DNA from 2 places in the Achromobacter sp. ISS7 genome. Region 2 is predicted to be linked to the other one. Evidence: riboswitches for the same ligand, from Rfam matches in the RefSeq annotation. Region 2 holds a riboswitch; the other holds the start of a gene.

Region 1 (9,001 bases), 2.4 Mb from region 2:
ACAGGCGGTCGGTCAGCAGCGCCACCGCCGTGGTGCCCAGGCCCAGCCCGACCAGGTTGGAGATCAAGAGGAACAGCGCCGACACCTGGGCCCGCAGCTGGTTCGGCGGCAGGATCTGCATGGCCGCGGTCGAGGTCGGCATCGGGAACGAGGCGAAGAACATCGCCGGCAGCAGCAGGCCCACCGACAGCCACAGCCCGTCCACCTGGGTGAAGGCCACGGCCGGCAGCGCCATGCCGATCGCGCCGATGACGCCGGCGCGCAGCGGCGCGTCGCTGTAGCCGCGCCGCGCCAGCCAGTCCATCAGCCAGCCACCGCAGAACACGCCGGCGGTGTTGGCCACCAGCACCACCGTGCCCAGCATGTAGCCCGCCTCCACCGGCGACATGCCGAACTTGCGCATGTAGAAGGCCGGCGTCCAGCCGAGCAGGCAGAACAGGATCATGGCGTAGAACGAGAAGCCCAGGTAGTGGCAGCAGAACGTGCCGCGATGGCGCCCCAGGAAGCGGAACACCTCGCCCGCCGTGGGCTTCTGCACGCGGCCGCTGGCGTCGTGGCGCAGGCCCTTGCGCTGCGGATCGCGCACGGTCAGCAGGATCAGCAGCGCCACCAGCACGCCGGGCAGGCCGACGATGAAGAACGTCACCTGCCACGGCCGCAGTTCGCCCACCCCGGGCACGTGCACGCTGTCCACGCTCTTGAGCAGGTCGATGACGTAGCCGCCGATCAGGAACGCCAGGCCGCCGCCGATGAACGAGCCGATCGAATAGATACCCACCGCGCGGCCCAGCTTGTGGCGCGGGAACATGTCGCTGAGCATGGAGTAGGTGGCCGGCGACAGCGCGGCCTCGCCGACGCCCACGCCGATGCGCGCCAGGAACATCTGGCCGAAGTTCTTCGACAGGCCGCAGGCGGCGGTCGCCACGCTCCAGAAGGCCACGCCGATGGCGATGATGCGGGGCCGCGAATAGCGGTCGGCGAGCAGCGCGATGGGGATGCCCATGAAGGCGTAGAACAGCGAAAAGGCCAGTCCGTGCAGCAGGCTGAACTGCGTGTCCGAGAGCTGCAGGTCGCGCTTGATGGGCTCGATCATCAGGGCCAGGATCTGCCTGTCGACGAACGAAAATATGTACGCTAGCATGCAGATCAGGACGACATACCACTCGTAGGCATAGCGCTTTTGCGCCGCGTCGTTTCCGGTATCGGCCGTCATGTTTTTCCCTTGTATCGCATCGGGATCGCGCCCCCTTTCAGGGCGGCGGCGTCCCGCTGTCTGGTTCGCCATTTCGATGGCTGCATCTGTTGTAGGCCTTTGCGCCGGCCGGCTCTATACCGGGCGCGCAACGGCTATTCCCGGGGCGCAGGAAAGCATGTTCCACGATACCTATCCGCTGCAACGCCATTGCCTGCTGGATTCGGGCAATGTCTCCGAAATCACCGACCAGGTCAGCCAGCACCTGTGGTCGCACCGCATGTGCGTGGCGCCGGGCGAACCGCTGCAATCGCGCCTGTACGGGGTGTTCTTCGGCAGCGCCGCGCTGTTCGACCTGCACTACGGCGCCGAGGTCGAGATCGATGCCGGCGACATCGCCCGCTACTACCTGGTGCGCGTCACGCTGCAAGGCGCGGGCGAAGTCACGCTGGGCAAGCGCAGCGCCGCCCTGCGCGAGGGCGGCCTGACCATCTCGTCGCCGTCCGAGCGCAGCATCCTGCGCATCGGCCAGGACTGCCGCAGCCTGATCCTGCGCATTGAGCGCGAGGCGCTGGAACGGCAATTGCAGCAGCTGCTGGAGCGCCCCCTGCGGCAGGCGCTGGTGTTCGACCTGGAAGCCGCGCCCGGCTCGCCCGGCCTGGCCGCGGTGCAGGAGACGCTGGACTACCTGTGCCGGCTGTACCGCCATCCCGCCATCGAGGGCGTGACGCAGACGCTGGCGGCGGGCTTTTCCGACTACCTGGCGTCGCTGCTGCTGATGCAGCTGCCGCACAATTACTCCGAGGCCCTGCGCGCCGACCGCCGCCAGCCGCTGCCGCTGCACGTGCGGCGGGCGCGCGACTACATCGAAGACCACATCGACGCCCCCATCGCCCTGCCCGACCTGGCGGCCCATTGCGGCGTCTCGATCCGCACGCTGCAGAACGGCTTCGCCCAGTTCCTCAAGCAAAGCCCCAGCGACTACCTGCGCAACCGCCGCCTGGCGCGGGCGCACGCGGCGCTGGTCGAGGCGCGCGACGGCGACAGCGTCACCGACATCCTGCTGCGCTGCGGCGTGACCAGCTTCGGCCACTTCGCCACGCATTACCGCAAGCGCTACGGCTGCCTGCCGTCCGAAACGCTCAAGCAACGCCGCGCCCGCGCCTGTTGACGCGCGCGGCGCCACGCCGCGCGGCCCCCCGCCGCGTCGCGGCATGACGGCACCGCCCCGCCCGCGCCGATTTCGTTGCCGATTCCGTATGCAACTTGCGCGTGCGGCGCAGCCTCGCCCGCGCGCCGTCGATAGCATCGAAGCTCTCTCGAAGGAGCTTGATCATGCGCATCGGTGTTATTGGAGGCGGCCACGGCTGCTACGCGGCGGCCGCCGACCTGGCGGAAAAGGGACACCAGGTACGCCTGTGGCGCCGCGACGGCGCGGCCTTTGATGGCCTGCGCCGCGACGGCGCCCTGGAAGTCACCGACTATCGCGGCACGCGCCGCATCGCGCTGGGCGACGCGCCCGGCCAGATCGCGCTGGCCGCCGACCTGGCCAGCGCCACCGAGGACGCGGCGCTGCTGGTGATTCCGCTGCCGTCCACCACGCACGCCGCGCTGGCGCCCGAACTGGCGCCGCACCTGCGCGACGGCCAGGTGGTGTTCCTGCCGCCCGGCACCTTCGGCAGCTATCTGTTCGCCCGCGCCCTGAAGGACGCCGGCAACCGCGCCGAGGTCGCCTTCGCCGAGACCGGCACGCTGCCCTACCTGGCGCGCAAGCATGGCGACCGCGTCGTCATCAGCGCCTACGCCACCCGCCTGCCCACCGGCGTTTTCCCCCGCCGCCTGGCCGGCCCCGCGTTCGAGACGCTGGCGCGGGCCTACCCCAGCATCGAGCCGATCGAGGACGCGCTGTCGGGCGCCCTGATGAATGCCGGCCCGGTGATCCATCCGCCACTGATCCTGATGAACGCCGGTCCGCTCGAACACTTCGAGCGCTGGGACATCCACAACGAAGGCACGCAGCCGTCGATCCGCCGCGTGACCGACGCGCTGGACGCCGAACGCATCGCCATCCGCGCCGCGCTCGGCTACGCCGCGCCGCACTTTCCGCTGGCCGACCACTACGCCAGCGAGGGCGACGAGTGGATGTACGGCCGCGGCGCCCACGGCAAGCTGACCGACAGCGGCGACTGGCGCGAGACCATCGACCTGGGCACGCACCGCTACATGCTGGAGGACACGCGCCTGGGCCTGTCGTTCCTGGTGTCGACCGGCCGCTGGGCCGGCGTGCCCACGCCGGTGGCGCAGGGCCTGCTGAGCGTGGCGTCGGCCGTCACCGGCCGCGACCTGTACGCCGAGGGCCGCACGCTCGAAGCGCTGGGGCTGGACACCCTGTCGCGCGCCGACATGGCCGCGCTGCTCGCGCAAGGATGCTGACCATGGAACGGACCTTGTGCGTGGTCGGCGCCGGCCGCATGGGCATGGGCATCGCCCTGTCGTACCTGCATGCCGGACTGGAGGTCACGCTGATCGACATCAAGCCGCGCGCGCGCGGCGAGCGGGCCGAGACCTTCGCCCGCGTGCTGGGCGGACTGCGGCGCGAACTGGGCACGCTGGTGCGGCTGGGCCTGCTGGACGACGCCCAGGCCGACACCGCGCTGGGCCGCGTGCGCCTGGTGGCGCGCGAGGACGCCGTGGCCGACGTGGCCCGCGCCCGCGTGGTGTTCGAGGCGGTGCCCGAGCAACTGGACATCAAGCGCGACACCTTCGCCTGGCTCGGCGAGGTCTGCGCGGCGGACAGCGTCATCGCCTCCACCACCTCGACCTTCCTGGTCACCGAGCTGGCCGGCATGGTGCGCGAGCCCGGCCGCTTCCTCAACGCGCACTGGCTCAACCCCGCCTACCTGATTCCGCTGGTGGAAGTGAGCCGCGGCCCGCAGACCGCCGACGCGGCCTTGCAGGAGCTGCTGGCGGTGCTGCGTCTGGCCGCCAAGACGCCGGTGCAATGCGCCCCGGCGGCCGGCTACATCGTGCCGCGCATCCAGGCGCTGGCCATGAACGAGGCCGCCCGCATGGTCGAGGAAGGCGTGGCCAGCGCCGAGGACATCGACACCGCCGTGCGACTGGGCTTCGGCCTGCGCTTCTCGGTGCTGGGACTGCTGGAGTTCATCGACTGGGGCGGCGGCGACATCCTCTACTACGCCTCGCGCTACCTGTCCGGCGCGCTCGACCCGCGCTTCGCGGCCCCGGCCATCATCGAACGCAACATGGAACAGGGGCGTAACGGCCTGCGCGAAGGCCAGGGCTTCTACGACTATGCCGGCATGGACGTGGAGGCGTACAAGCTGCGGCGGCTGGGCGAGCTGTGCGCGCGGCTGGAGATCATGGGGTTGCTGCCGAAGTTCGATGGCGCCAGGACGGCTGGCGAGACAGCCGCAACCGGCAGGTCATGAACGCCGGCGGCGGGCGCCCGCCGGCCGGCGCGGCCTTTACGGCGCCAGCGCCTTGAGCACCCTCAACGCCAACCGCACCCGCGCCTCGTTGGGATAGTTGCGGTTGGCCAGGATCACGATGCCGAGCTTGCGCGACGGCACGAACGCCACGTAGGCGCCGAAGCCATTGGTGGCGCCGGTCTTGTTGATCCACACCGCCTGCTGCGGCGCCAGCGGCGGTTGCAGCGCCTGGACCGGCAGGGTCTCGAACGCGACCTTGGCGGAATTGCCGTGCACCAGATCGTCCACCGAGACCGGATAGCGGTACTGCTCCCAGATCAGGTCCTGCGTCATCGCGCCCAGCTGGTAATAGCCGGTGTGGGTCTCGGCGATGGCGCGCTGCAGCGTGGCGTCGACCGGCGCGGTGCCCAGGTTGATCTCGACGAAGCGCAGCATGTCGCGGGCGCTGGACTTCACGCCGTAGGCCTCGTCGGCCAGCACGCCCGGATTCACGCGCACCGGCGCGTCCTGCTTGTCGTAGCCCTGGGCGTAGTCGGGCATCTTGCGCGGCGGCACTTCCAGGTAGGTGTCGCGCAGCCCCAGCTTGGGAAACAGCTGCTGCTCCATCGCCACCACGTAGGGCTCGCCCAGCGCGCGCGCCGCCACCACGCCCAGCATGCCGATGCTGGGGTTGGCGTAGGTGCGCCGCGTGCCGGGCGCGTATTGCGGCGTCCACGCCTTCAGGTAGTCCATCAGCTGCGCCATGGTCTGCACCGCGTCCGGCACCTGCAGCGGGAAACCGCCGGCGGTGTGCGTGGCCAGGTTCACCAGCGTCATCTTGGCGAATTCGCTGCCCTGCAATTCGGGCACCCATTTGGCCGGACTGTCGGCCAGCGACAGGCGGCCCGTGGCCTGCGCGTAGGCGGCCAGCGTGACGGTGAAGGTCTTGCTGATCGATCCCAGCTCGAACAGCGTGTCGCTGGAGACCGCGCGCCGCGGCTCGCGCGAGGCATCGCCGTAGTTGAAGAAGCGCTGCTCGCCGTCGCGGCTGACGCCGATGGCCATGCCGGCGATGCCGTACTGGCGCATGACGTCGGCCACCGCGGCGTCGACGGCGGCCGTGGCGCGATCGGCCTTGGCGGGTGCGGCAGCCGGCGCCGTGGATGACCTGGCGGCGGGCGCCTGTGCGCTGGCGGCTGGGGAGGCGGCCTGCGTCGCGGCCGGGCTAGCCGAGGCGGCGCCGGCCAACACCAGGCTCAGGGCCAGGGCCGATGTCAGGGTCTTGGGCCGCGGGAAAACACGGGGCATTGCCGGAGCGCGCATGCGAGATCGTCCTATCGTTTTCTTGGCCGGCGCGTGCCGGCGGGTCGGCGCCCAGTGTAGAGCCAATCCCGCGCCACCCTGGTATTAACCCTGAGTGCCGCGCCCGACGAATTTTGGCTATTCTCGGTTTCGTCGATTCAAAACCCCGCAGAAGAGTCCCGTCCCCCGTGGCGGGCGCCGACGGAGCAACCGCCCCGGAAACTCTCAGGCAACAGGACTGCGCGGTCTAGACAATCTGGAGAGAGGCGCCTGGCGCCCACCGAAGGGGAACCCGCGCCGCCGCGCCCGGGTGAAGCTCTCAGGTACAGAGACAGATGGGGTGCCACGATCATTGGGTCGTGGCCACGCCATCTGGAGCCATCATGCCCCGCATCGCCATCATTGGCGCCGGTATCACCGGCGTCACGTCCGCCTACGCCTTGAGCAAACTGGGCTACGACGTCACCGTCTACGACCGCCAACGCTATCCCGCCATGGAGACGTCCTACGCCAACGGCGGCCAGCTGTCCGCCAGCAACGCCGAAGTCTGGAACAGCGCCGCCACCGTCATGAAGGGCCTGCGCTGGCTCGGCCGCCACAACGCGCCGCTGCTGCTCAACCCGCGCCCGAGCTGGCACAAGTATTCGTGGCTGGCCCAGTTCATGGGGCAGATCCGCAACTACCGCCAGAACACCATCGCCACCACCCGCATGGCGATCGAGGCGCGCGAGCACCTGTACGCCATGGCGGTCGAGGAAGGCATCGACTTCGACCTGCAACGTCGCGGCATCCTGCACATCTACCACGACGCCGCCAGCTTCGAGACCGCGCGCCGCGCCAACGCGCTGCTGCGCGAGGGCGGGCTGGAACGGCACGCCGTCACGCCGGAGGAAATCCGCGGCATCGAACCGACGCTGAGCACGCCCTGCCACGGCGGCTTCTACACGCCGTCCGACGCCACCGGCGACATCCACAAGTTCACCAGCGGCCTGGCGCAGGCGTGCCTGCGGCGCGGCGTGCGTTTCGAACAGGATGCCGACATCCGCGCCATCAGCCGCGACGGCCTGCCCTACGTGCTGGACGTGGCGCGCGAGGACGGCGCGCGGCGCGAACAGCACGAGGCCGACGCCATCGTCGTCTGCGCCGGCGCCGCCAGCCGCCAGTTCGCGCGGCAGCTGGGCGACCGCCTGAACATCTACCCGGTCAAGGGCTATTCGATCAGCGTGCACCTGGACGACGCCGCGAGCCAGGCGGCCGCGCCCACCGTGAGCCTGCTGGACGAAGCCGCCAAGATCGTCACCAGCCGCCTGGGCGAGCGCTTCCGCGTGGCCGGCACCGCCGAGTTCAATGGCTTCAACCTGGACATCCGCGCCGAACGCATCCAGCCCCTGGTCGACTGGACCCGCCGCCACTTTCCCGGCGTGCGCACCGCGCGCGTGGTGCCGTGGTGCGGACTGCGGCCGATGATGCCCGACATGATGCCGCGCGTCGGTCCGGGCAAGCGCCCCGGCGTGTTCTACAACACCGGCCACGGGCACCTGGGCTGGACGCTGTCCGCGGCGACCGCGCAGATGCTGGCGGCGAGCGTCAGGGAAGCGGTGGCGCTGCCGTAGCGCAGGATTCCCGCGCCAGCCACTCCCGCAACGCCATCACCCGCGCGTCGTCCGCGCTGCCCTGCGGATAGACCAGGTAATAGGCGAAGTCCGGCGCCATGCCGACGTCGATATCGAACAGCCTGACCAGCCGCCCGCTGGCGAGATCGGCGGCCACCATGGCCGGTTCCAGCAGGCCCACGGCGCTGCCGTCCAGCGCCGCCTGCGCCACGTGGCTGGAATCTGGAAACGCCAGGCTGCGGCTGGCGTCGACATCGCCGACGCCGGCCGCCGCCAGCCACATTTTCCAGTCTGGCCAGACCATGCCATCGGCCACGCAATCGACGTGACTCAGCGGGTAGCGCGCCAGGTCGCGCGGCGACGCGATGGCCGGTCCGCTGGCGAGCAAGGCGGGGCTGGCGATCGGCGCCAGCGTGGTGGCGAACAGGCGGTCGGCCCGCGCGCCGGGGTAACGGCCGGCGCCGAAGCGGATCGCGGCATCGATATCGTCGATCTCGAAATCGCGCACCTGGTCGCTGATGTCGAAGGTCAGTTCCAGGCCCGGATGGGCCGCGCGAAAACGCGCCAGGCGCGGCAGCAACCAGTGGGTGGCGAAGCGCGCTTCCAGCGACAGGCGCAGGTGGCCGGCACCGCGCGCCATGCGCTGGGCGCGGCCGACGGCGCGCCGCAGGCCGTCGAGCGCATCGGCGGTCGCTTCCAGCAGCACCGCGCCGGCCGGCGTCAGCTGGATGCTGCGGCTGTTGCGCGTGAACAGCACCAGGCCGAGCTGGTCCTCGATTTCCTTGATCTGGTAGCTGACCGCGGCGGGCGTCAGGCCCACCTCGTCCGCGGCGCGGGTGAAATTCAGCAGCCGGCCCGCGGCCTCGAACGTCCGCAGGGCGCGCGTGCCGGGCAGCATGCGGGAAGGATTCATGATCTTCAAGCCGAATTTGATGATCCGGCGACCATAGCCCGGCGTGCCTGGGGCGGTCAATGCAAGGCGCTTGATGCCGGCGCGGCTAGCGCGCCAGCAGCTGCGGCACCGACGACGCCAGCAGCGTCAGGCCCGAGCAGGTCAGCAGCCCGAGCACCATGCGCCGGAACGTCACTTCGGAAATGCCGATATACAGGCGCGTGCCGAGCAGCGTGGGGATCAGCATGGCCGGCGCCACCACTGCGAACATGGGCGCCATGTCGCGCGTGACGATGCCGGTGGCCAGGTAGATCGCCATGGTCACCGACAGCATCGACAGATTGAAGTTCTGGATCACGGCGCGCTGCGTGTCCTTGTTGAAGCCGCGCAGCGTGCACCACAGCGTCGGCACGCTGCCGGCGAAGCCGCCGATGCCGCCCAGCACGCCGCCCACCAGGCCCACCGCGCCGTCGCCCCAGCGGTTGCCGCCGATGCGCGGCAGGCGCTGCGCCATCAGCATCACCGGGCACCACAGCGCCAGCAGCGCGCCCAGCACCGCCTTGAACCAGTCCAT
Region 2 (9,001 bases):
CGTCCCACGCGTTTCCCGCCCATCGGCGCGGGCACGCTTCGTGCTGCCCGCCAAGGGCCTGCGCGGCTCATAGCCTGGCTGCATGACAGGCATTGCAACGTTATCGTTGTGATATCAAATAAAAATACCTATCATTTGTATTTCTAAAAATCAGACGCTTGTCATCACCGGCAGCGTCGCCCGACGGAGACCGCCTTGGCCTACACCTTGCCGCCCCTGCCTTACGCCTACGACGCGCTCGAGCCGAACATCGACGCCCTGACGATGGAGATCCACCACAGCAAGCACCACCAGACCTACGTCAACAACCTGAACGCCGCGCTGGACGGCGCCGGCATCGCCACCGACGAGCCGGTCGACGCCCTGGTGGCGCGCATCGACCAACTGCCCGAGGCCATCCGCGGCGCGGTGCGCAACAACGGCGGCGGCCACGCCAACCACAGCCTGTTCTGGTCGGTGATGTCGCCGCAGGGCGGCGGCGAGCCCGACGGCGCCCTGGCCCGCGCCATCGACGCCGAACTGGGCGGCCACGCGGCCTTCCGCGAAGCCTTCACCAAGGCGGCGCTGACGCGCTTCGGCAGCGGCTGGGCCTGGCTCAGCGTCACGCCGGCCGGCAAGCTGCTGGTGGAAAGCAGCGCCAACCAAGACAGCCCGCTGATGCAGGGCAACACGCCGATCCTGGGGCTGGACGTGTGGGAGCACGCCTACTATCTGAAGTACCAGAACCGCCGGCCGGAATACATCGGCGCCTTCTACAATGTGATCGATTGGCCCGAGGTGGCGCGCCGCTACGCCGCCGCCGTGGGCTGAGCCGGCATTGCGCGGGGGCAGCGGTCCATGAACACTTTCAGCCGTCATCGCATCCGGCCCGCGGCCATCAGCGTCAGTGTCTGGACGCTGGCGGTGCTGGTCGCCTGCCTGGGCCTGCACCAGATGTGGGTCTATTTCAACGAGCACGCGCCGCACGTGGCCGACGCGCTGCTGGGCGGCATGGTGGCGGCCGGCGCCACCGCCGCCGGCACGCTGCCGGTGCTGTTCGCGCGCACCATCCCGCAGAAGATGCAGGACAGCATGTTCGGCTTCGGCGCCGGCGTGATGCTGGCGGCCAGCGCCTTTTCGCTGGTGGCGCCGGGCATCGCGGCGGCCGAGGCCCAGGGCGCCGGCCCGTGGGGCGCGGGCCTGACGGTGGGCGCCGCCATCCTGCTGGGCGCGGCGGTACTGCTGCTGATGGACCGGCTGCTGCCGCACGAGCACTTCATCAAGGGCCGCGAGGGCATCGAGGCGCACCGCCTGCGCCGCACCTGGCTGTTCGTCTTCGCGATCACGCTGCACAACCTGCCCGAGGGCCTGGCCATCGGCGTGGGCTACGCCGGCAACGATCCGGTGCGCGGCACGGCGTTGGCCACCGGCATCGCCATCCAGGACATTCCCGAGGGGCTGGTGGTGGCCGTGGCCTTGATCGCCGCCGGCTACAAGCGCGCGTTCGCGGTGGCGCTGGGCATGCTGTCGGGCCTGGTCGAGCCGGTCGGCGCGGTGCTGGGCGCGGCGGTGGTGGGCTGGTCGGCGGCGCTGCTGCCGTGGGGGCTGGGTTTCGCCGCCGGGGCGATGCTGTTCGTGATCAGCCACGAGATCATCCCGGAATCGCACCGCAAGGGGCACGAGGTCTACGCCACCTGCGGGCTGATGCTGGGCTTCGTGCTGATGATGCTGCTGGACACCGCGCTGGGCTGAGCGGCCGTCGCGCGGGGGGCGGGCCCGCGGCCTCGGATCGAGGCCGCGTATCAAGGCCGTGGATCAACAACGGAACGGCGTTTCGCGGTATGCTTTCGGCGCTGTCACGCATGTTGCGGGAGAGAGCGGCCGTCCGCGGCCGCCGCCGAAGGCGCAATTCGCCCAGAATCGCTCAGGTATCCCATACCGCGCATGTTTGCCCTGTCCCGGTTTTTACCGCGCGGACGCGGCAAAGCAGCACTCTGGAGAGACCTGGCGCCGCTGCCCAAACAGGGACATAGCGCGCAGCCCAGGCGCCGAAGGTGCAAACCCGCCACGCGGGGCAACTCTCAGGCAAAAGGACAGAGGGGCGGAAAATTCAGCCGTTGCGCGGGCGTTTCCTGTCCGCCGGCGGCATTCCGTAACCCTGGCACCGCTGCCGCTCCGGAGTACCCGCGCATGTCCGCAACCCTCAAACGCACCCCGCTGGCCGACGAACACATCGCCTCCGGCGCCCGCATGGTCGATTTCGGCGGCTGGGACATGCCCCTGGCCTACGGCTCGCAACTGGAAGAACACCACGCGGTGCGCCAGGACGCCGGCATGTTCGACGTTTCGCACATGCTCAACGCCGACGTCACCGGCCCCGATGCCTTTGCCTTCCTGCAGCGCCTGGTGGCCAATGACGTGGCCAAGCTGACCGTGCCCGGCAAGGCGCTCTACACCTGCATGCTGAACCCGCAGGGCGGCGTCATCGACGACCTGATCGTCTACTTCTTCGCCGCCGATGAATGGCGCGTGGTGGTCAATGCCGGCACGGCCGACAAGGACATGGCCTGGATGCAGCGCGTCAAGCAGGCCGGCAAGTTCGACGTCGCCATCACGCCGCGCCGTGACCTGGCCATGATCGCCGTGCAGGGCCCCAATGCCCGCGCCAAGGTCTGGGCCGCGCGTCCGGCCTGGCAGGCCGCCAGCGAGCCGCTGACCCCGTTCGTGGCCGCCCGCGTCGGCGACGACACCCTGGTGGCGCGCACCGGCTACACCGGCGAAGACGGTTTCGAGATCGTGCTGCCTGCCACCGAGGCGGTGCAACTGTGGCGCGACCTGGCGGCCCAGGGCGTGCGCCCGGCGGGCCTGGGCGCGCGCGACACGCTGCGCCTGGAAGCCGGCATGAACCTGTACGGCCAGGACATGGACGAACTGACCCAGCCCGGCGAAGCCGCGCTGACCTGGACGGTGTCCCTGAAAAACCCCGAGCGCCGCTTCATCGGCCGCGACGCGCTGGAGCAGTTCGCCACGCCCGCCACCTTCATCGGCCTGAAACTGCAGGAGCGCGGCGTGATGCGCGCCCACATGGCGGTGCGCACCCCGCACGGCGTGGGCGAGCTGACCAGCGGCACCATGTCGCCGACGCTGGGCGTCTCGATCGGTTTCGCGCGCCTGCCGCAAGGCGTGGCCGCGGGCGACACGGTCGAGGTCGACATCCGCGGCAAGTGGGTGCCCGCCCTGGTCTGCAAACTGCCGTTTGTCCGTAACGGCAAAGCCGTCGAACACTCGTAAACTCGAAGCTTCGCGCCGCTGGCCGGCCCCTCGGGGCAGGGCCGTCGGCGCGAGGCGCGCAACACCATTTCCTTATCCGAATCCCCCAGGAGTTCCCATGAGTCTGCCCACCGATCGCAAGTACACCGAGTCCCATGAATGGGTCAAAGCCGAAGGCGACGTGTTCGTCGTCGGCATCACCGATACCGCCCAGGACCAGCTGGGTGACCTGGTCTTCGTCGGCGACGTCAAGGTCGGCGCCAAGCTGAACGCGGGCGAGACCGCCGGCGTGGTCGAGTCGGTCAAGGCCGCCTCCGACATCTACGCGCCCGTGGCCGGCGAGATCGTTGCCTTCAACGACGAGCTGGAAAGCAACCCCAACCTGATCAACGAATCGGCCTTCACCGCCTGGATCTTCAAGATCAAGCCGGTCAACGCCGCCGATGCCGACAAGCTGCTGGACGCGGCCGGCTACGAAGCCGTCGCCAACGGCTAAGCCCGTCAGGGCGGGCGCGGCGCTGGCGCCGCCGCCCGTCCATGCATCACCGTCCGTCCCTCCGACGACACCGCCATCTCGAGATCCCCCCATGTCGCGCGCCCTAGACACCCACACCGACTTCATTCCCCGCCACATCGGCCCCTCCGACGCCGACCAGGCCGCCATGCTCGCCGCGATCGGCAGCCCCAGCCTGGACGCCCTGATCGAAGAAGTCGTGCCGCCCAAGATCCGCAGCCAGGCGCCGCTGGCGCTGCCGCCGTCGCGCAGCGAAGCCGACGTGCTGGCCGAACTGAAGCAGATCGCCGGCCGCAACAAGGTCTTCCGCAACTACATCGGCCAGGGGTACTACGGCACGCAGACGCCCAACGTGGTGTTGCGCAACATTCTCGAGAATCCCGCCTGGTACACGGCCTACACGCCGTACCAGCCCGAGATCTCGCAGGGCCGCCTGGAGGCCCTGCTGAACTACCAGACCATGGTCGCCGACCTGACCGGGCTGGACATCTCCAACGCCTCGCTGCTCGATGAAAGCACCGCCGCCGCCGAAGCCATGACGCTGGCGCGCCGTGGCGCCAAGTCGCAGAGCCCGGTGTTCTTCATCTCGCGCCACGTGCATCCGCAGACCATCGAAGTCGTGCGCACGCGCGCCGAGGGCCTGGACATCGAGATCGCCATCGGCGACGAGGCCGAAGGCCTGCCGGAGTGCTTCGGCGTGCTGCTGCAGTACCCGCACAGCACCGGCTCGGTGGCCGACTACCGCAAGCTGGCCGAGGCCGCCCACGCGCAAGGCGCGGTGGTGGCCGTCGCCACCGACCTGCTGGCGCTGGCGCTGCTGGCCGCGCCGGGCGAGTGGGGCGCGGACATCGCCATCGGTTCGGCCCAGCGCTTCGGCGTGCCGTTCGGTTTCGGCGGCCCGCACGCGGGCTTCATGGCCTGCAAGGACGCTTTCAAGCGCAACATGGCCGGCCGCCTGGTCGGCGTGTCCAAGGACGCCCAGGGCAACCCGGCGATGCGCCTGGCCCTGCAGACGCGCGAACAGCACATCCGCCGCGAGAAGGCCACCTCGAACATCTGCACCGCGCAGGTGCTGCTTGCCGTGATGGCCGGCATGTACGCCGTCTGGCACGGCCCGGCCGGCATCCGCCGCATCGCCGAGCGCGTGCAGCGCTACACCGCCATCCTGCGCGCCGAACTCGGCAAGCTGGGCCTCAAGGTCGCCAACGACACCTTCTTCGACACGCTGCTGCTGGAAACCGGCCCCGCCACCCCGGCCATCATCACGGCCGCCGAGTGCGAGCACGTCAACCTGCGCCGCGTCGACGGCGCCCGCCTGGCCGTGTCGCTGGACGAGACCGTCACCGCCGCCGACCTGCAGGCCCTGGTGAACGTGTTCGCCGCCGGCCTGGAGCACGATGACGTCGAACTGGACATCGACGCGCTGGACGCCGCCGCCGCCGGCGGCATTCCCGCCGCCGTGGCGCGCGAAAGCGCCATCCTCAAGCACCCGGTGTTCTCCAGCGTGCAGTCGGAAACCGACATGCTGCGCTACCTGCGCAAGCTGGCCGACAAGGACCTGGCGCTGGACCGCACCATGATCCCGCTGGGTTCGTGCACCATGAAGCTGAACGCCACGGCCGAGATGATCCCCATCACCTGGCCCGAGTTCGCGCTGGTGCACCCGTTCGCGCCCGCCGCGCAGAGCAAGGGCTACGATGAGCTGATCACGCGCCTGTCGGCCGCGCTGTGCGAAATCACCGGCTACGACAACATCAGCCTGCAGCCCAACTCGGGCGCGCAGGGCGAGTACGCCGGCCTGCTGGCGATCCGCGGCTACCACCAGGCCAACGGCCAGCACCAGCGCAACGTCTGCCTGATCCCGTCGTCGGCCCACGGCACCAACCCCGCGTCGGCGCAGCTGGCCGGCATGGAAGTGGTGGTGGTGGCGTCCGACGCCAACGGCAACGTCGACCTGGTCGACCTGCGCGCCAAGATCGAACAGGTCGGCGACAAGCTGGCCGCGCTGATGATCACCTACCCGTCCACGCACGGCGTGTTCGAGGAAGCCGTGACCGAGATCTGCGACCTGGTGCACCAGGCCGGCGGCCAGGTGTACCTGGACGGCGCCAACATGAACGCCATGGTTGGCGTGGCCAAGCCGGGCAAGTTCGGCTCGGACGTGTCGCACCTGAACCTGCACAAGACCTTCTGCATCCCGCACGGCGGCGGCGGCCCGGGCGTCGGTCCGGTCGCGGTGCGCGCGCATCTGGCGCCGTACCTGCCGGGCGTGGTCAACGAACAGGGCAAGCTGCCCGGCGAAGCCAAGGTGGGCCCGGTCTCGGCCGCGCCGTTCGGCTCGGCCGGCATCCTGCCGATCCCGTTCGTGTACATCGCGCTGATGGGCGCCGACGGCCTGCGCCGCGCCACCGAAGTCGCGATCCTGAACGCCAACTACATCGCCACCCGCCTGCGCGACCACTACCCGGTGCTGTACGCGGGCCGTAACGGCCGCGTGGCGCACGAGTGCATCCTGGACGTGCGTCCGCTCAAGGACACCAGCGGCATCAGCGCCGAGGACATCGCCAAGCGCCTGATGGACTACGGTTTCCATGCCCCCACCATGAGCTTCCCGGTGGCCGGCACGCTGATGGTCGAACCGACCGAATCCGAAGGCGTGGCCGAGCTGGACCGCTTCATCGAGGCGATGATCTCGATCCGCGAGGAAATCGCCCAGGTCGAGCGCGGCGAACGCGATCGCGAGGACAACGTCCTGAAGAACGCGCCGCACACCGCGCAGATGCTGCTGGCCGAGGAATGGCTGCACGACTACCCGCGCCAGCAGGCCGCCTACCCGGTGGCGTCGCTGCGCGATGCCAAGTACTGGCCGCCGGTGGCGCGCGTGGATAACGCCTATGGCGACCGCAACCTGGTGTGCGCCTGCCTGCCGATCGAAGCCTACGCCTGATGCCGCATGAGGGTTCGCCCCACGGGGCGCACCCTCGAGGCCCGCCTGGCGACAGGCAAAAAAAACCCCCATCGCAAGATGGGGGTTTTGTTTTTGCGCGGCAGCCTTACTTCTTGGCCGGCGCCGCCGTGATGGTGTTGGCGAAGTCCTCGGTGATGCTGAAGTAGGTGTTCAGCAGGATCTGGAGGTTCTTCTTGCCGATGCCGCCTTCGGCGTTCATGTCCATCTGCAGCACGGCCTGGTTCTTGTCGTCCAGGTAGGCGCGGGTCCAGCGGTATTCCTGGTTCCAGGCGTTGATGGCCTTGAGCGTGGCCGGCTTCTTGCTGGCGTAGGTCGCGGTGGCCACCAGGTCGTAGCACTTCTCGGAGAAGTCGTTGCACAGGAATTCCAGGCGCAGGTCGGTGGCGCCGGTACTGCTGGCGTCCAGGATCAGGACCGGCCCTTCGTCGCCGTCGGTCTTGCGCGTGTTGTAGCCCATGTCTTCGAGCATGTGGGCGACCGCGTCGACGTCGAATTCATTGACCACGTCGGCGTTGCTGGTGGCGGCCATGTCGTCGTCCATGGCGGTGGCGCCGGCGGCCGGCTCCGCTTCGTCCTCATCGTCGTCCATCGCGCTGTTCATGCCGGTCGCGCCGAGCAGGCCCGAGAACAGTTCGTCGGCCGGGATCTTCTTGCCGTTCAGGTCGCCCATGCCGTCGGCGAAGTGGAACTTGCCGACGATGTTGTCGCCGTCGTTCTTGCCGACGTTGAACATCTCGGCCATGCCCGACATGCTGCGCACGTTGTCGGCGGCTTCGGCGGCGGCCTTGTCGGCGGCCATGCCGTCCTTCTTGATGGCGTACTGCACCATCAGGTCCTGCACCATCGGCTTGGAGATGATCAGGGTGGCGTCGATCTGCTTGATGGCCTTGACCACGATTTCCTGCGGCGTCAGGTTCTTGACGTCGGGCGGGTTGGCCAGGTCCAGCTGGACGGTCAGCTTGCTTTCGCCCTTGCCGGTCTTCCAGCTGATCGGGTCGATGCTGAACGACGGGTTGCCCGCGAGCAGCTTGCCGGCGTTGTCCAGCAGCACCTGGAACTGTTCGTCGTTCAGGCCTTCGTCGCGGGTGCCGGCCATGTACTGGCGGATCAGCTGGTTGTAGGTGTCCGACAGCTGCTTGACCGCGGCGCCGTCCAGCTTGGCCAGCTTGATCACGGCCTGGCCGTTGCCCAGCGCCACGTCGTTCACGTTCAGTTCGCCGGTCTGGTAGGCGGCCTGGATGTTGATGTTCTTGTCGTCTTCGGACAGCTTGACGGTGTAGCCGAAGTTGTCGAGCGCGACCTTGACGTCGACGTCAGGCTTGGTGACATCGATGCGCTTGATCTTGATGGCCGAATCGCCGACCGACAGGCCGAACTTGCCCATGCGGCTGTCGACGTCCATCGTCAGGCCCGTCATCAGCATCTTGATCGGGTCGCTGCTCTTGCTGCCGTCCACGGCCAGCGTGTCGGTCTTGGCGGTGGCGGTGATCGCCTGCAGGCCGCGGTCGAAGGTGCCGGTGATTTCCATGCCGCTGAAATCGACCGAGTTGCCGTCATGGACGACCTTCACCGGCGCGATGCGGGCGGTCGAGGCGGTGTGGCCGCCGAAGCTGACCACGGCGTCGGACACCAGCGGCGAGACGTCCTTGGTCAGCTCGAACACGGGCTTGACGTTGTCGGTCTTGGCCAGCTCGGCGTGCACGAAGGCCAGCTTGGGGGCGATGGCGCCGCGCGCCAGCGCGCTCTTGGGGAACGGGCCGTGCTCGATACGCGTGTCGAATTCGATCATGCCGGCGGGCATGTCGTCCGGGGTCTTGTCGTTCTTGACGAACGACAGGCCGTAACGCGCCTGGGTCGAGAACAGGCCGCGCTCGTATTTGATCTGGTCGATGCGCAGGCCGAACAGGGGCGTGAGCTTGGCCAGCTTCTCATTGGCCTCGGCCAGGCGCTGCTGGGTGCTTTCCTCGATGCGCTTGCCGGTGTACCACGTGGCACCTACCCAGCTTCCCGCTCCCACTATGACCACGGCTAGGGTGATCGCTACGCTCTTTTTCATCGTTTTGCTTTGTCGTTGATTGTCGAGTCTTGTCCCTGCGGCGCGGCGCCGGTGACGGCGCGTCGGGGGGCACGGACATGTTCATCGGCCTGTCAGGACCCGCGGCGAGTATACCGAGGCGCAACGGCACGTTGCCGTGCGCGCGGTTACCGAAGATTTCAAAATGAAAGCCGGCGCCCTCGGGCGCCGGCCATATTGTCGACAAAACCGGTTT

What was found. A riboswitch is a leader RNA that binds a small molecule or an ion and turns the genes downstream of it on or off. The one in region 2 is predicted to bind glycine.
Region 1: another riboswitch for glycine. It lies ahead of AC1HFW_RS13655 (D-amino acid dehydrogenase); the one in region 2 lies ahead of gcvT (glycine cleavage system aminomethyltransferase GcvT).

The regions. Positions count from the first base shown of each region.
Region 1 covers NZ_JAWRZD010000001.1:3,032,118-3,041,118, forward strand. The annotation lists gene AC1HFW_RS13630 (spinster family MFS transporter) at 1-1,213, opposite strand, end outside; gene AC1HFW_RS13635 (AraC-like ligand-binding domain-containing protein) at 1,371-2,363, shown strand; gene AC1HFW_RS13640 (NAD/NADP octopine/nopaline dehydrogenase family protein) at 2,528-3,625, shown strand; gene AC1HFW_RS13645 (3-hydroxybutyryl-CoA dehydrogenase) at 3,628-4,641, shown strand; gene blaELC (ELC family class C beta-lactamase) at 4,678-5,943, opposite strand; glycine riboswitch at 6,082-6,173, shown strand; glycine riboswitch at 6,175-6,261, shown strand; gene AC1HFW_RS13655 (D-amino acid dehydrogenase) at 6,306-7,535, shown strand; gene AC1HFW_RS13660 (LysR substrate-binding domain-containing protein) at 7,510-8,448, opposite strand; gene AC1HFW_RS13665 (sulfite exporter TauE/SafE family protein) at 8,534-9,001, opposite strand, start outside.
Region 2 covers NZ_JAWRZD010000001.1:5,436,285-5,445,285, forward strand. The annotation lists gene AC1HFW_RS24715 (superoxide dismutase) at 196-810, shown strand; gene AC1HFW_RS24720 (ZIP family metal transporter) at 838-1,731, shown strand; glycine riboswitch at 1,838-1,930, shown strand; glycine riboswitch at 1,964-2,086, shown strand; gene gcvT (glycine cleavage system aminomethyltransferase GcvT) at 2,170-3,270, shown strand; gene gcvH (glycine cleavage system protein GcvH) at 3,368-3,745, shown strand; gene gcvP (aminomethyl-transferring glycine dehydrogenase) at 3,837-6,710, shown strand; gene AC1HFW_RS24740 (DUF945 family protein) at 6,817-8,787, opposite strand; gene AC1HFW_RS24745 (M81 family metallopeptidase) at 9,001-9,001, opposite strand, start outside.